2 regions of the Nocardia sp. CA-135398 genome follow, and region 2 is predicted to be linked to the other one. Evidence: riboswitches for the same ligand, from Rfam matches in the RefSeq annotation. Region 2 holds a riboswitch; the other holds the start of a gene.
What was found. A riboswitch is a leader RNA that binds a small molecule or an ion and turns the genes downstream of it on or off. The one in region 2 is predicted to bind S-adenosylmethionine.
Positions count from the first base shown of each region.

Region 1 (5,739 bases), 2.8 Mb from region 2:
GGGGTCACGATCGCGGTGACGCGAGCCTCACCGAAGACGAGTCGGGCACGCTCCTCCGGATCGTCGGCGTCCACCGGAACATAAGCCGCACCGGCAAAAAGAATGGCCAGAATAGTGACGTAAAGCTCATGTGTGCCGGACGGCATGCGCACGCCGACGCGGTCGCCGGGGCGCACACCCGCCGCGGTCAAGCGCACTACTCCGGCGTCGATCTCGGCCAGCAATTCGGTGTAGCTGAGCACCACGCGACCGTCATCGATCGCGGGGGCCTCCGGGTGGGCTTCGGCGGTGCTGTTCAGGATGTCGACAAGGGTCCTGGCCTGTGGTGCGAGTGCACCGCGCAGCAAGGGATCGGGTGTGCGGAGCCCGTTCGTCGGGTCCGTGCCCGCCGCGGTGTCGACCTGCGGCCGCAGCATCACGTCCTGCCCACCTCTCATAGACCTGCCTAGCGCTTTCTCGTTGTTGTTTCACAGCAGGGTTACCAGTGGGCAAACACCACGGGTGACCAACTGTCTACGGTACCTGTGCGGTATGCCTCAGACCTCTTCGCCGAGCGCCTTCAACGCCAGGCGGTGCAGGGTGCGCCGCTCGTCCTCGTCGAGGCGGTGCAGCACCCGCTCGGCGGCCTTTTCGATGAGTTCGTCGGTCTTGCGGCGCTCGGCGCGACCGGACCGGGTGATGGACAGCCGGTACTTGCGCCGGTCCGTCGAATCGCGCGTGCGGATGACGAATCCCGCCTCCTCTAGTCCGTCGATCAGCCGGACCACCTCGCTGCGGTCGATGCCGAGTGCGGTGGAGACCTGCTGCTGGGACAGGTCGTCGAACTCTTCCAGACAGACCAGCACCCAGTGTTCGCGCAATGAGGTGCCCATTTCGGCGTGCACGGCCTTGTGCAGCTTGCCGAGCGCGTACGTCGGGAAGCGGAGCAGGCCGCGGGGGTGAATGTGGGCGGGCATTCGGTAATTGTATCTATTGTTGATAGACCAGATTGTTGATAACCTCCGCAATCTAGGCTGTCTACAAATAGTGGAGGATCCATGTCGGATACTCGAACCGCCGCCACCGCGCCCGCACTCGAACCCATTCCCGCCCGGGTCTGGCGGGTGGCCGGTGTGGTGGTCTTCGGCGCGGTCATGAGCATGTTGGACACGTCGCTGGTGAATATCGGGCTGAACTCCATCGCGACGGATCTCGGTGCGGCACTGGACAGTGCCCAGTGGATCGCGAGCGGCTATCTGCTCGCACTCGCCGTCACGCTGCCGCTGTGCGGTTGGCTCGGGCGGCAATTCGGAATGGACCGGGTCTGGTTGACCGCGCTCGCCGGATTCACGGTGACCTCCGCACTGTGTGCGCTGGCCCCGGATATCGGGTGGCTCATCGGGTTTCGGATCGCACAGGGTCTGGCGGCGGGGCTATTGGTGCCCGCCGGGCAGACGCTGCTCGGACAGGCCGCTGGTCCGCAGCGGTTGGGCCGGGTGATGAGTGTCGTCGGTATCGCGGTGGTCGCCGCGCCCGCGATCGGGCCGACCATCGGCGGCGTCATGCTGGCGAATCTGGACTGGGAGTGGTTGTTCCTGATCAATATTCCGTTCGGGTTGGTCGCCTTCGTCCTGGGGCGTCGGGTGCTGCCGCGGGCGGAGGCGACGGGCCATGGTGGTCGATTCGATGCCACCGGGTTCGCGTTGATCGGGGTCGGACTGTCGGCGCTGGTTTATGGACTGGGTGAATTCGGCAGTCGCGGTGCGGTTTCCGCGCCGACGGTGTGGGTGTCGGTGGTGGTCGGAGTGCTCGCGCTCGGGCTGTTCGTGGCACGGTCGGTGCGCGGTGGTGGCCTGCTCGATGTCGGACTGTTCCGGCATCCGGTATTCGCGACGGCGAATGTGGCGAACCTCTTCGCCGGTGCCTCGCTGTTCGGGTCGATGCTGTTGCTGCCGTTGTACTTTCAGGTATTGCATCGGGAAGGCCTGATCGCGACGGGGATGCTGCTCATGTCCTTCGGGATCGGTGGCATCATCGCGCTGCCCGTCGGCGGCCGGTTGACCGATCGGTACGGCGGGGGTGTGGTCGCGGTGGTCGGGAGTGCGGTGACGGTCGCGGTCACCGTGCCGTTCGCGCTCGGCGACGCGTCGATGAATCCTGTTGTCGTACAGGTGCTTCTGTTGATCCGCGGGGTGGCGACCGGATTGACCGGGGTGCCGATCGTTGCCGCGGCCTACGCGTCGGTGCGGCCCGAACAGCTGCCGGATGCGGCGTCGTTCGTGAATATTCTGCAACGGGTCGGCGGTTCGATCGGAGCGGCATTGCTCGCCGTGGTGCTGTATCGCGCGGCCGCTGCCGGATTGCCGGTGGATGCCGGATTCCGGCAGGCGTTCTGGTGGCTCACCGCCGCGTCGGTCGTCTCGTTCATCGCGTCACTATTGCTGTGGCGCAAGGAGATTCAGCCGAGTTTGTGATGCTTCGCGCCTGGTCGGCGGTTACCGACCAGGCGCATCCTTACGCGGCCGAGGCGGCGGTGCCGATGCCGAGCGCGGCGAGGATGGCCGCGCTGATCTGCTCGAGCCGATCGCGAATCCGGGGGCGGCGCAACATCGCAACGGCCCGGGAGGCCAGCATGGCGAGCAGGATCATCTCGACGGCGGCAATGCAGCATTCGATGGCGCCGAGCGCGAGGGTGTTCAGGAACGTGACGTCGGTGAGGAATTGCGGCAGTACCGCCAGGTAGAACAGTCCGACCTTCGGGTTGAACATGCACGACACCACGCCCGCGGCGAATGCCGAGCGAATCGAGGGCGGGGCCTCCGTGGCCGACTGTCCGGACGGTGCGGTGGTATCAGCCCCGCGCTGCTTGCGGTGATCGATCAGCGCGCGAATTCCCAAGTACACCAAATAGATTCCGCCGATGATCTTGAGCGTCCGGTAGGCCGTCGCGGACTGTTCCAGTAGGGCGGCGACGCCAGCCGCGACCACGACGGCCCACACGATCCCGCCCAATGCCGAGCCGATCGCCGCGGCAATGCCGGGTCGCGCGTCCACGATCGAGAATCGCAGCACCAGGAACGAATCCGGGCCGGGCGTAATCGACAGCAGAATGCACAGGCCGACAAAGCTGAGCAGCAGGGAAGGCGTCACCTCTCGATCAGACCGCACATCACTCGGCATTGCAAGGTTATTTATTCAGCTGCATGTGTATGCAGTTGCGGTGCGGTTGACAGAGCGGCGGGGCATCTGTCAGTCTCGGTTCAGGTCATGAGTACCAGCATCAAGCCCCGGCTAGCTGGTCGGCAACCCTCCTCCGCGGTGGGGTGCTCCGGGTGACGACCAGGCCGCAGCCAGACCGGATGCGGCAAGCGCGGACTCGGATGATCACCAGATTTCGGGTCCCACAGCCGATGGGATTTTGTGATGACCGCTGCAATCGATAAAACCTGTGCCGCCCTCGCTCGGGTCTCCGGCGACGACCTTCAGGTGCCGCTCGTCCAGGGCGGAACGACCACCTACACGAACTTCGACTACGCCGCTAGCGCACCGGCGTTGGCGCAGGTCACCGATCGGGTGCAGCAGCTGCTGCCGTACTACGCGAGTGTGCACCGCGGTGCCGGTTACGCCTCGCGGATCTCCACCGAGTGCTACGAGGCCGCGCGCGGTTCGGTCACCCGCTTTCTCGACGCCGCCGACGATCAGGTCGTCGTATTCACCCGCAACACCACCGATTCGTTGAATCTGCTCGCCGCATGTGTGCCCGGCGACACCGTGGTGCTGGATATCGAACATCATGCGAACTTCCTGCCGTGGACCCGGCACGGCCGCCGCGTCGTCAGGGCCGCGGCGACCGTCGAGGAGACGATCCGTCAGCTGATCGCCGAATTGTGCAGTAAGCCAGCGGCATTGCTCGCCGTCACCGGTGCGTCCAACGTAACCGGTGAGGTGCTGCCGCTGGAGCGCCTGGCCACCATCGCGCACCAGTGTGGCGCCCGCATCCTGGTCGATGCCGCGCAGCTTGCGCCGCATCGCCGAATCAGCCTGCGCGCCACCGGAATCGACTACCTCGCATGCTCCGGCCACAAGCTCTACGCACCGTTCGGCGCGGGAGTGCTTGTCGGACGCCGGGATTGGCTCGATGCCGCCGAACCGTATCTGGCGGGCGGCGGGGCGGTTCGCGAGGTCACCACCACCAACGCGGAATGGGCAGCGGCGCCGCAGCGGCACGAGGCCGGTTCACCGAATGTCCTTGGTGCGGCCGCACTCGCCGCCGCATGTGACGCACTGTGCGCGATCGATCCGAAAACCCTTGCCGCGCACGAGCAAACGCTCGCCGATCGCCTGCGCGCCGGGCTGTCCGAGATTCCGGGCGTCAACCTGCTGCGCATCTGGGACGACAGCCCGGACACCGTCGGCATTGTCGCCTTCACCCTGGACGGATTCGTCCCCGGCCACGTAGCCGCCTACCTCTCCGCCGAACACGGCATCGGCATTCGCGACGGCCGCTTCTGCGCCCACCCGCTGCTCGCCCGCCTCGGCCTCGACGGCGCCCTGCGCGCCAGCATCGGCCTCGGCACCAGCTCCGCCGACGTGGACCGCCTGGTCGAGGCCATCGCCACCCTGGTCGACAAGGGTGCGTCGTGGAATTACGCCAGCACCGACGGACTCTGGAACCCGACCCCCGAAACCCGCCCCTTCGCCCACCCCGCCTCCACCGACGGCGCGGCACCCTGCTCGTTCGGCTAGGCGGAGCCCCTCGGGCTCGACGGGCAGCGTCCGGCTGACGCGTGCTGATCGACCGGGCGAATCCCCAGCTCCGATACTGCGGACGGGCGACATCTTCCACATCGAGGCGCGCACCGGCTCATCCCGCGATCTATAGCGTTGCCGCGCAGGCGAATATGTCCGCGTTCAGTCTTCGAGCGAGGTCGGGCGGTAGTAGCGGCCGCGGTAGTAGAGCAGCGGTGCGGCGCTGGGCTGTTCGTCGGTGTTGTCGTGGACCCGGGTGACCAGACCGACGACGAGGGTGTGGTCACCGATGGGGATCAGCTGTTGGATGGTGGCGCGGATCCAGATGGGCGTGCCGTGCAGCACGGGCTCGCCGGTGTCCAGGGTGGTCCACAGTGAGCGATCGCTGAAGCGTTGATCGGCGGTCCGCGCGAAGCGCTTGGCCAGATCGTGCTGGTGTTCGCCGAGGAAATGCACCACGACGGAGTCCGCCGCCTGCAGTGCCGTCAGGCTCGACGAGGTGTGGGCGATGTTGAAGGAGACGAGTGGGGGTTCCAGGGACAGCGATGCGAAGGAGGTCGCGGTAAAGCCGACCGGGCCGTTCGCGGAGCCCAGCGTGACAACGGTGACGCCCGCCGGATAGTGCCGCATCGAAGCGCGGTACAGCTCGGCGGTGATACCGCTCAGATCATCGGGAATCTGGAGGTCCGTGGCGGGGGGTTGAGCTTCGGTCACAGCTGTGCCTCGCTAGCGCTCGGCTTCGCTGCGACCGTTGGTGCCGTGTTGATGGTTCGCGAGCTCACATGACGAAACTACGCCGGGTGTCCGAATCGCGTTCAATCCACATCGATCGGAAGCCCGGCGGTGATCCGTACGAGTTCGCGAAACGAGGTGCGGAACACGGTATTCGGATGTCCGCCCGCGGCCCAGACCTCCCGGTGTGTGGATAGCGCGTTATCCACCCAGGTCGGCAGGTTGGTGGGATGGCCGACTGGTGCGATGCCGCCGATGGGCTGTCCGGTCACCTCCTGC
Region 1 is NZ_CP192084.1:561,322-567,060, forward strand. Features, by position in the region: gene ACQP1T_RS02460 (Pls/PosA family non-ribosomal peptide synthetase) at 1-416, opposite strand, end outside; gene ACQP1T_RS02465 (MarR family winged helix-turn-helix transcriptional regulator) at 537-956, opposite strand; gene ACQP1T_RS02470 (DHA2 family efflux MFS transporter permease subunit) at 1,038-2,453, shown strand; gene ACQP1T_RS02475 (LysE family translocator) at 2,494-3,129, opposite strand; SAM riboswitch class IV at 3,243-3,356, shown strand; gene ACQP1T_RS02480 (aminotransferase class V-fold PLP-dependent enzyme) at 3,403-4,725, shown strand; gene ACQP1T_RS02485 (flavin reductase family protein) at 4,891-5,442, opposite strand; gene ACQP1T_RS02490 (YbaK/EbsC family protein) at 5,544-5,739, opposite strand, start outside.
Region 1: linked by a shared signal. The riboswitch ahead of ACQP1T_RS02480 (aminotransferase class V-fold PLP-dependent enzyme) and the one ahead of ACQP1T_RS28345 (amino acid ABC transporter permease) in region 2 are both predicted to bind S-adenosylmethionine.

Region 2 (5,739 bases):
GGCAGCAAGGTGTTCTTCGAGGATCTGTCCTTCGGCGAGGTCGGCCAACTCGGCGCGCTCTCCGATCAGACCCAGGGCATGTTCAACCTGTCGTTCCAGCGCACCGGCGACCTGGTCAGCCTCAATGGCCGGGTCGATCTGAAATCCGTTCCGCCGCATGGGTCGGACGTGCAGTTCACGGTGGCTTTCCCAGCCCGCGTCGCCAAGACCAATGGCAATCGCGAGGACGACTCGACCGTCTCCTGGAAACTGCCGCCCGGCGATGTCTCCACGGTGCGCGCCGAGGTCAGCTATTCCGACCCGAACACCCGCTCCTTCGCGGGCTGGGCTGGCATCGTCGGCGGTATCACTCTGGCCGTCGCCGCGATCATCGCCGCCATCGCCTATATGGACCGCAATCCGGCGCCGCCCGGTGCACCCGAAAGCGACTTCTCACTGAGCAATCTGTGGCGTTCACTGACCCGCCGCTGACGCGAACCCTGCGCACCGGCGCGGCGATCGCCGCGTGGACGGGCGCGGGTATCGCGCTGTTCGGTTGCGGGACCGCATTATTCAACCGCGTGACGGTGCGCAGGCTGTCGACCGGACCTACTACGGTGATCGAGCCGGTCACGGTGTGTATCCCGGCTCGCGACGAGGCCGCGCGACTGCCCGAACTGATCGATGATCTCCGCGGTCAAGTGGGTGTGCCGCGCCTGCGGGTGCTGATTCTCGACGATGCGTCGTCGGACGGGACCGAAGCGGCCGCACTCGAAGCGATCGCGGGTGATTCGCGCTTCACGGTGTTCCGTTCCGAGGCCGAACCCGCACCCGGATGGACCGGGAAGGCCGCAGCCTGCGCGCGACTGGCCGAATTGGCGGATGCCACGGTGTTGATCTTTCTCGACGCCGACGTGCGATTGGCACCGAATGCGATCGCCGCGGCGACCGCCGAATTGCGCCGTAGCCGAGCCGCCTTGTTGTCACCGTGGCCGTACCAGGCGACCGAATCACTGGCCGAGGCGCTGGTGCAGCCGCTGCTGTGCTGGTCGTGGGCGGCGAGCCTGCCGATCGTCGCCGCCAATCGCAGCCTGCGCCCCTCGACGGCAGTCGCATGCGGCCAGTTCCTGGTCTTCGACGCAACCGCCTACCGCGCCATCGGCGGTCACACCGCGGTCGCCGCGAGCCCCACCGAGGACCTGGATATCGCTCGCGCACTGCGTCGTTCGGGTCGCCGGACCGCGCTGGTCGCGGCAGGCCGAGCGGCGAGCACCCGAATGTACCGCGGCGCAGCCGAACTGGAGGACGGCTACAGCCGCTGGCTGTGGTCCGCCTACGGCGGTAGGACAACCGGCGGTGCGGCAGTGGGAGCTGTTGCGGCACTGGCCTACTGGGTGCCCCCACTGGCTGCGATCGGTGGCCGAGGTTCGGTACGCACCGCCGGTCTCATCGGTTACAGCGCCGCAGTCGCCAGCCGCCTCCTCGCGCGCTCACTGGAACGCGGCACCACGACCCGCACGGACATCCTCGCGGCCCTGGCACATCCACTCTCCATCGACGCCTACCTCCGCCTCTGGACCCGCTCCCGCCGCGCCCACCACCACAACACCTTGACCTGGAAGGCCCGCCCCCTCACACCCACCCGCTGATCAAGATCAGGTGGAATCCATGGCGGCATCGGCCGAGACGTAGTCAGCGCACCGAGGTGAGTCCTATCGTCGGGAGGAAGAAGCAGGACTTGCCGCCGTTGTCGACGGTTCCGAAGACCGCGGCGAGTACCGTGCCGGATCCGGTGTCGACCGGAACCGCGCGTACCCCGCCGACCGGGAAGGCGGCGAAGAAGTCTTGGATGGCACGTTCGGCCAGTGGCCTTATCTCGGTCGGGGTTTCGGCGGGCACCATCGTGCGGACCACATCGGGGATCGATCCCATGGCGGTGACGCCACTGCGGCCATTGGCCAGGTTGACCCAGGCGACATTCATGCCCGTGGCGTTGGTGCCGTCCGGGCCGAGGCCGTAGGGGACGAAGGTGAACATGACTTGCCCCGCCTTGACGGCGGCCGGGTCGAGGCCCGGAATGGCCACCGTAGCTTTCGGCCACGGGCCGGGCACCGCCCCCGCAACGGCGGGGACCAGACCGAGGCTGCCGGTGGCCGAGCAGAACGGCGCGACGGCGGGATATAGGAACGGGTCGATGCCGAAGGTGCGCAGCGCCTCGACAACGGTTCGGTAAGCGGCCAACAGATCACCGGGCGCGGCCTGGGCAGGCGGGGAGGTCGCGGCCGGAACAGCTGGTTCGGGCATCGGCGCCGGACCGGCGGCGGCGATGCCGGGGGAGAGAGCCAGCGCGACCGAACCGGTCGCGATGGCGGTTAGCGTCGTCAGACGGCGCAGCAGGGTCACGGCGAACCTCCTCATCGTCGGGCACGAATCGAGGTCCGAGAGTACTCCGGCAAACCTTCGCAACAGCGGCTATTTCGGCGAGCGACACGGTCGTGCCGCGCGCCGCCGCGGCAAACCACAGCGGGGCAATCCGGACGAACAGCGCGCGCAGAACCATATCCGAAATGCCACGATCCACTGCACAACCGGGCCAATAGTGCCTGCTCATGGCCATGTAAACAAGGTCTGCGCTCAGGCTGATTCGTACCCTTGTGCCGGACTTCGCCTGCTTCGCATGATATTTCGGCTAGACCCATTGACCGACCCGTGCTCGGCGTCGGACACACCATCCAGAGCGACCGAGAGACCTGGCTCATCGACGTCGCAGCAACCCCCCGGTCACCGGGTGCGGGTGCTTCCGCCGGGAACGATGGAGGAACCGGAACCATGAGCGCGTCCGTCGCATCCGATACTCCGGTATCGGATGTACCGATACCGGGTGCCCACACACCCGATGCCGCCGCATCGGGTGCACCCGCCGCTACCGCAGGCATCACCGATGCACCCGCGATCGCCAGGTCCTGGCACCCGTGGCGCTGGGTGGTCAGTGCCATCGCACTGGTACTGCTCGCACAATTCATCCACGGACTGGCCACCAACCCCGGCTGGGATTGGTCGACGTTCGCCAAGTACTTCACCGCGAAATCGGTGCTGTCGGCGCTGAAGGTCACCTTGGAGCTGACCCTGTGGGGTACGGCACTGGGATTCCTGATCGGCACGGCATTGGCGATCGCCCGGCTGTCGAATAATCCGGTGCTGCGGGTGATCTCGTGGGTCTATATCTGGGCGTTCCGCTCGATTCCGCTGATCGTGCAGTTGCTGTTCTGGTTCAACATCGCCTACCTGTACAACACGATTTCGCTCGGAATCCCATTCGGCCCTTCCTTTCTCACCTTCGAGGTGAACGGGGTGATCAGCGGGTTCACCGCGGCGGTCATCGGACTCGCATTGCATCAGGCGGCGTATGCGGCCGAGATCATCCGGGCCGGATACATTTCGGTCGATCCGGGGCAGCTGGAAGCGGCCGCGGCGCTGGGCATTCCACGGGTGCGCCAGTTCCGCACGGTCATCGTCCCGCAGGCCATGCGCTCGATTCTGCCGAATGCGACCAATGAGGTGATCAGCCTGTTCAAGGGCACCTCGATCGTGTCGGTCATGGCGATCGCGGAACTGTTCTACCAGGTCCAGGTGATCTACGGGCGCAACGGCCGGGTGGTGCCACTGCTCATGGTGGCCACCGTCTGGTACATCGTGCTGACCACGATTCTGTCGGTGGTGCAGTTCTATATCGAACGCCACTACGCCAAGGGCGCGCACCGCACGCCGCCACCGACACCGGTGCAGAGGGTGTGGCGCAGGCTACGCGAAATCGCCGAAGTCGGTTCCGCCGCACCGCGCGGGGCAACCCGATGAGCGCGCCGGTGGCGGCGGCAGTCGAAGTGCGCGGCGTGCGAAAGTCCTACGGCGGCACCGACGTACTGGCTGGCATCGACCTGACCGTGCGCGCCGGTGAAGTGGTCACCGTGATCGGACCGTCCGGCTCCGGCAAGTCGACGCTGCTGCGGGTGGTCAATCACCTGGAGCCGCTGGATGCGGGCACCGTGCACATCGACGGCGAGTTGATCGGATATCGGCTGCGCCGCAATAAGTTGCACGCGCTGTCGGACCGCGAAGTGCGCAAGCAGCGCTCGCATATCGGCTTCGTCTTCCAGCAGTTCAATCTCTTCCCGCATCTGACGGTGCTCGACAATGTCACGCTCGCACCGATTTCCGCGCAGGGCCGCCCGCGTGCGGAAATCGAGACCGAGGCACGGGAATTGCTCGCGCGGGTCGGCATCGGCGAACTGAGCGACGCCTATCCGCGGCGGCTGTCCGGCGGTCAACAGCAGCGCGTGGCCATCGCGCGCGCGTTGGCACTGCGACCGCCGGTGATCCTCTTCGACGAACCCACCTCCGCATTGGATCCGGAACTCGTCGGCGAAGTCCTCGATGTGATCCGCGATCTCGCCGACGGCGGGACCGCACTGGTGATCGTCACCCACGAAATCGGTTTCGCCCGTGAGGTCGCCGACACCGTCGTATTCCTCGACGGCGGCGTGGTCGTCGAACAAGGTCCGCCCGCCGACGTACTGGACAACCCGCAACACCCGCGCACCCGCGCATTTCTGTCCCGAGTCCGCTGAGCGCGGTGCGCGCTCCCCGATGAACAGGTATTCGATGAAGCTCTCTGCCCTGGTCGGCCTGGCCGCCACGGTCGCCTTGCTGGCCACCGGCTGCGGCACCGATCCGGACGCGGAAAACTCCGCGCAGCCCGCCGGTTCGATCACCTTCGACCTCTCCCCCGGTCAGTCCGGCCGGATCCACGCGCCCAAGGTCGACGCCATTGCCGCCGAACTGCCGCAGGCCATTCGGGATCGCGGCACGCTGGTTGTCACCGGATCCGGCGGTGCCGCACCGCCTTTGCGGTTCTACGCCACCGACGATAAGACCATTGTCGGGTCCGAGGTCGATTTCGCCTCACTCGTCGCCGATATCCTCGGGCTGAAACTCGTTGCGCAGGTGGCCGATTGGTCGCAGAACTTCGTGCGGGTCGACTCCGGCGAGGCCGATGTCTTCATCTCCAACGTCACCGTGACCGAGGAGCGCAAGGAGAAATACGACTTCGCCACCTACCGCAATGACACCGTCGCGCTGGAGATCCCCAAGCAGAGCACGCTGGAATACAAGGATCGTAAGAGCCTGGCGGGCAAGCGGATCGGCGTCGGCAGCGGTACCAATCAGGAGCAGCTGCTGGTCAAGTGGAACGAGCAGAATATCGCCGAGGGCCTGCGCCCGATCGATATCGCCTACTTCCAGCAGGTCACCGACTATTACCTGGCGCTGGCCTCACAGCGCCTGGACGGCTACATCGGCCCGAACCCGTCCGCGATCTATCACAGCAGCACGGCGAATCAGACCAAGATCGTCGCGACCTTCTCCGGCGCCGGTGACACATTGCAGGGCGAGATCGGTGTGCTCACCAAGAAGGACAACGGGCTGATCGGCCCCATCAACAAGGCCATCAACAACGCCATCCAGACCGGCACCTACCAGCAGGTCATCGATCGCTGGGGGTTGCGGACCGAGACCGTGCCGAGTTCGCGGATCAATCCGCCCGGCCTACCGAAGAAGTCGTGAACGCATGAAGTTCCTGCTGTTCACCCTCGTCACCCGGGTGCCGGATCCGCATACCGGTCGGCTGCCCGAGACCAGGGACCGACTACTCGATGTCATCGGCCAGGCTCGCATCGCCGAGGAACTCGGCTACGACGGCTTCGC
Region 2 is NZ_CP192084.1:6,405,139-6,410,877, forward strand. Features, by position in the region: gene ACQP1T_RS28330 (LppM family (lipo)protein) at 1-471, shown strand, start outside; gene ACQP1T_RS28335 (glycosyltransferase) at 498-1,628, shown strand; gene ACQP1T_RS28340 (hypothetical protein) at 1,672-2,382, opposite strand; SAM riboswitch class I at 2,705-2,798, shown strand; gene ACQP1T_RS28345 (amino acid ABC transporter permease) at 2,809-3,834, shown strand; gene ACQP1T_RS28350 (amino acid ABC transporter ATP-binding protein) at 3,831-4,604, shown strand; gene ACQP1T_RS28355 (ABC transporter substrate-binding protein) at 4,624-5,598, shown strand; gene ACQP1T_RS28360 (LLM class flavin-dependent oxidoreductase) at 5,603-5,739, shown strand, end outside.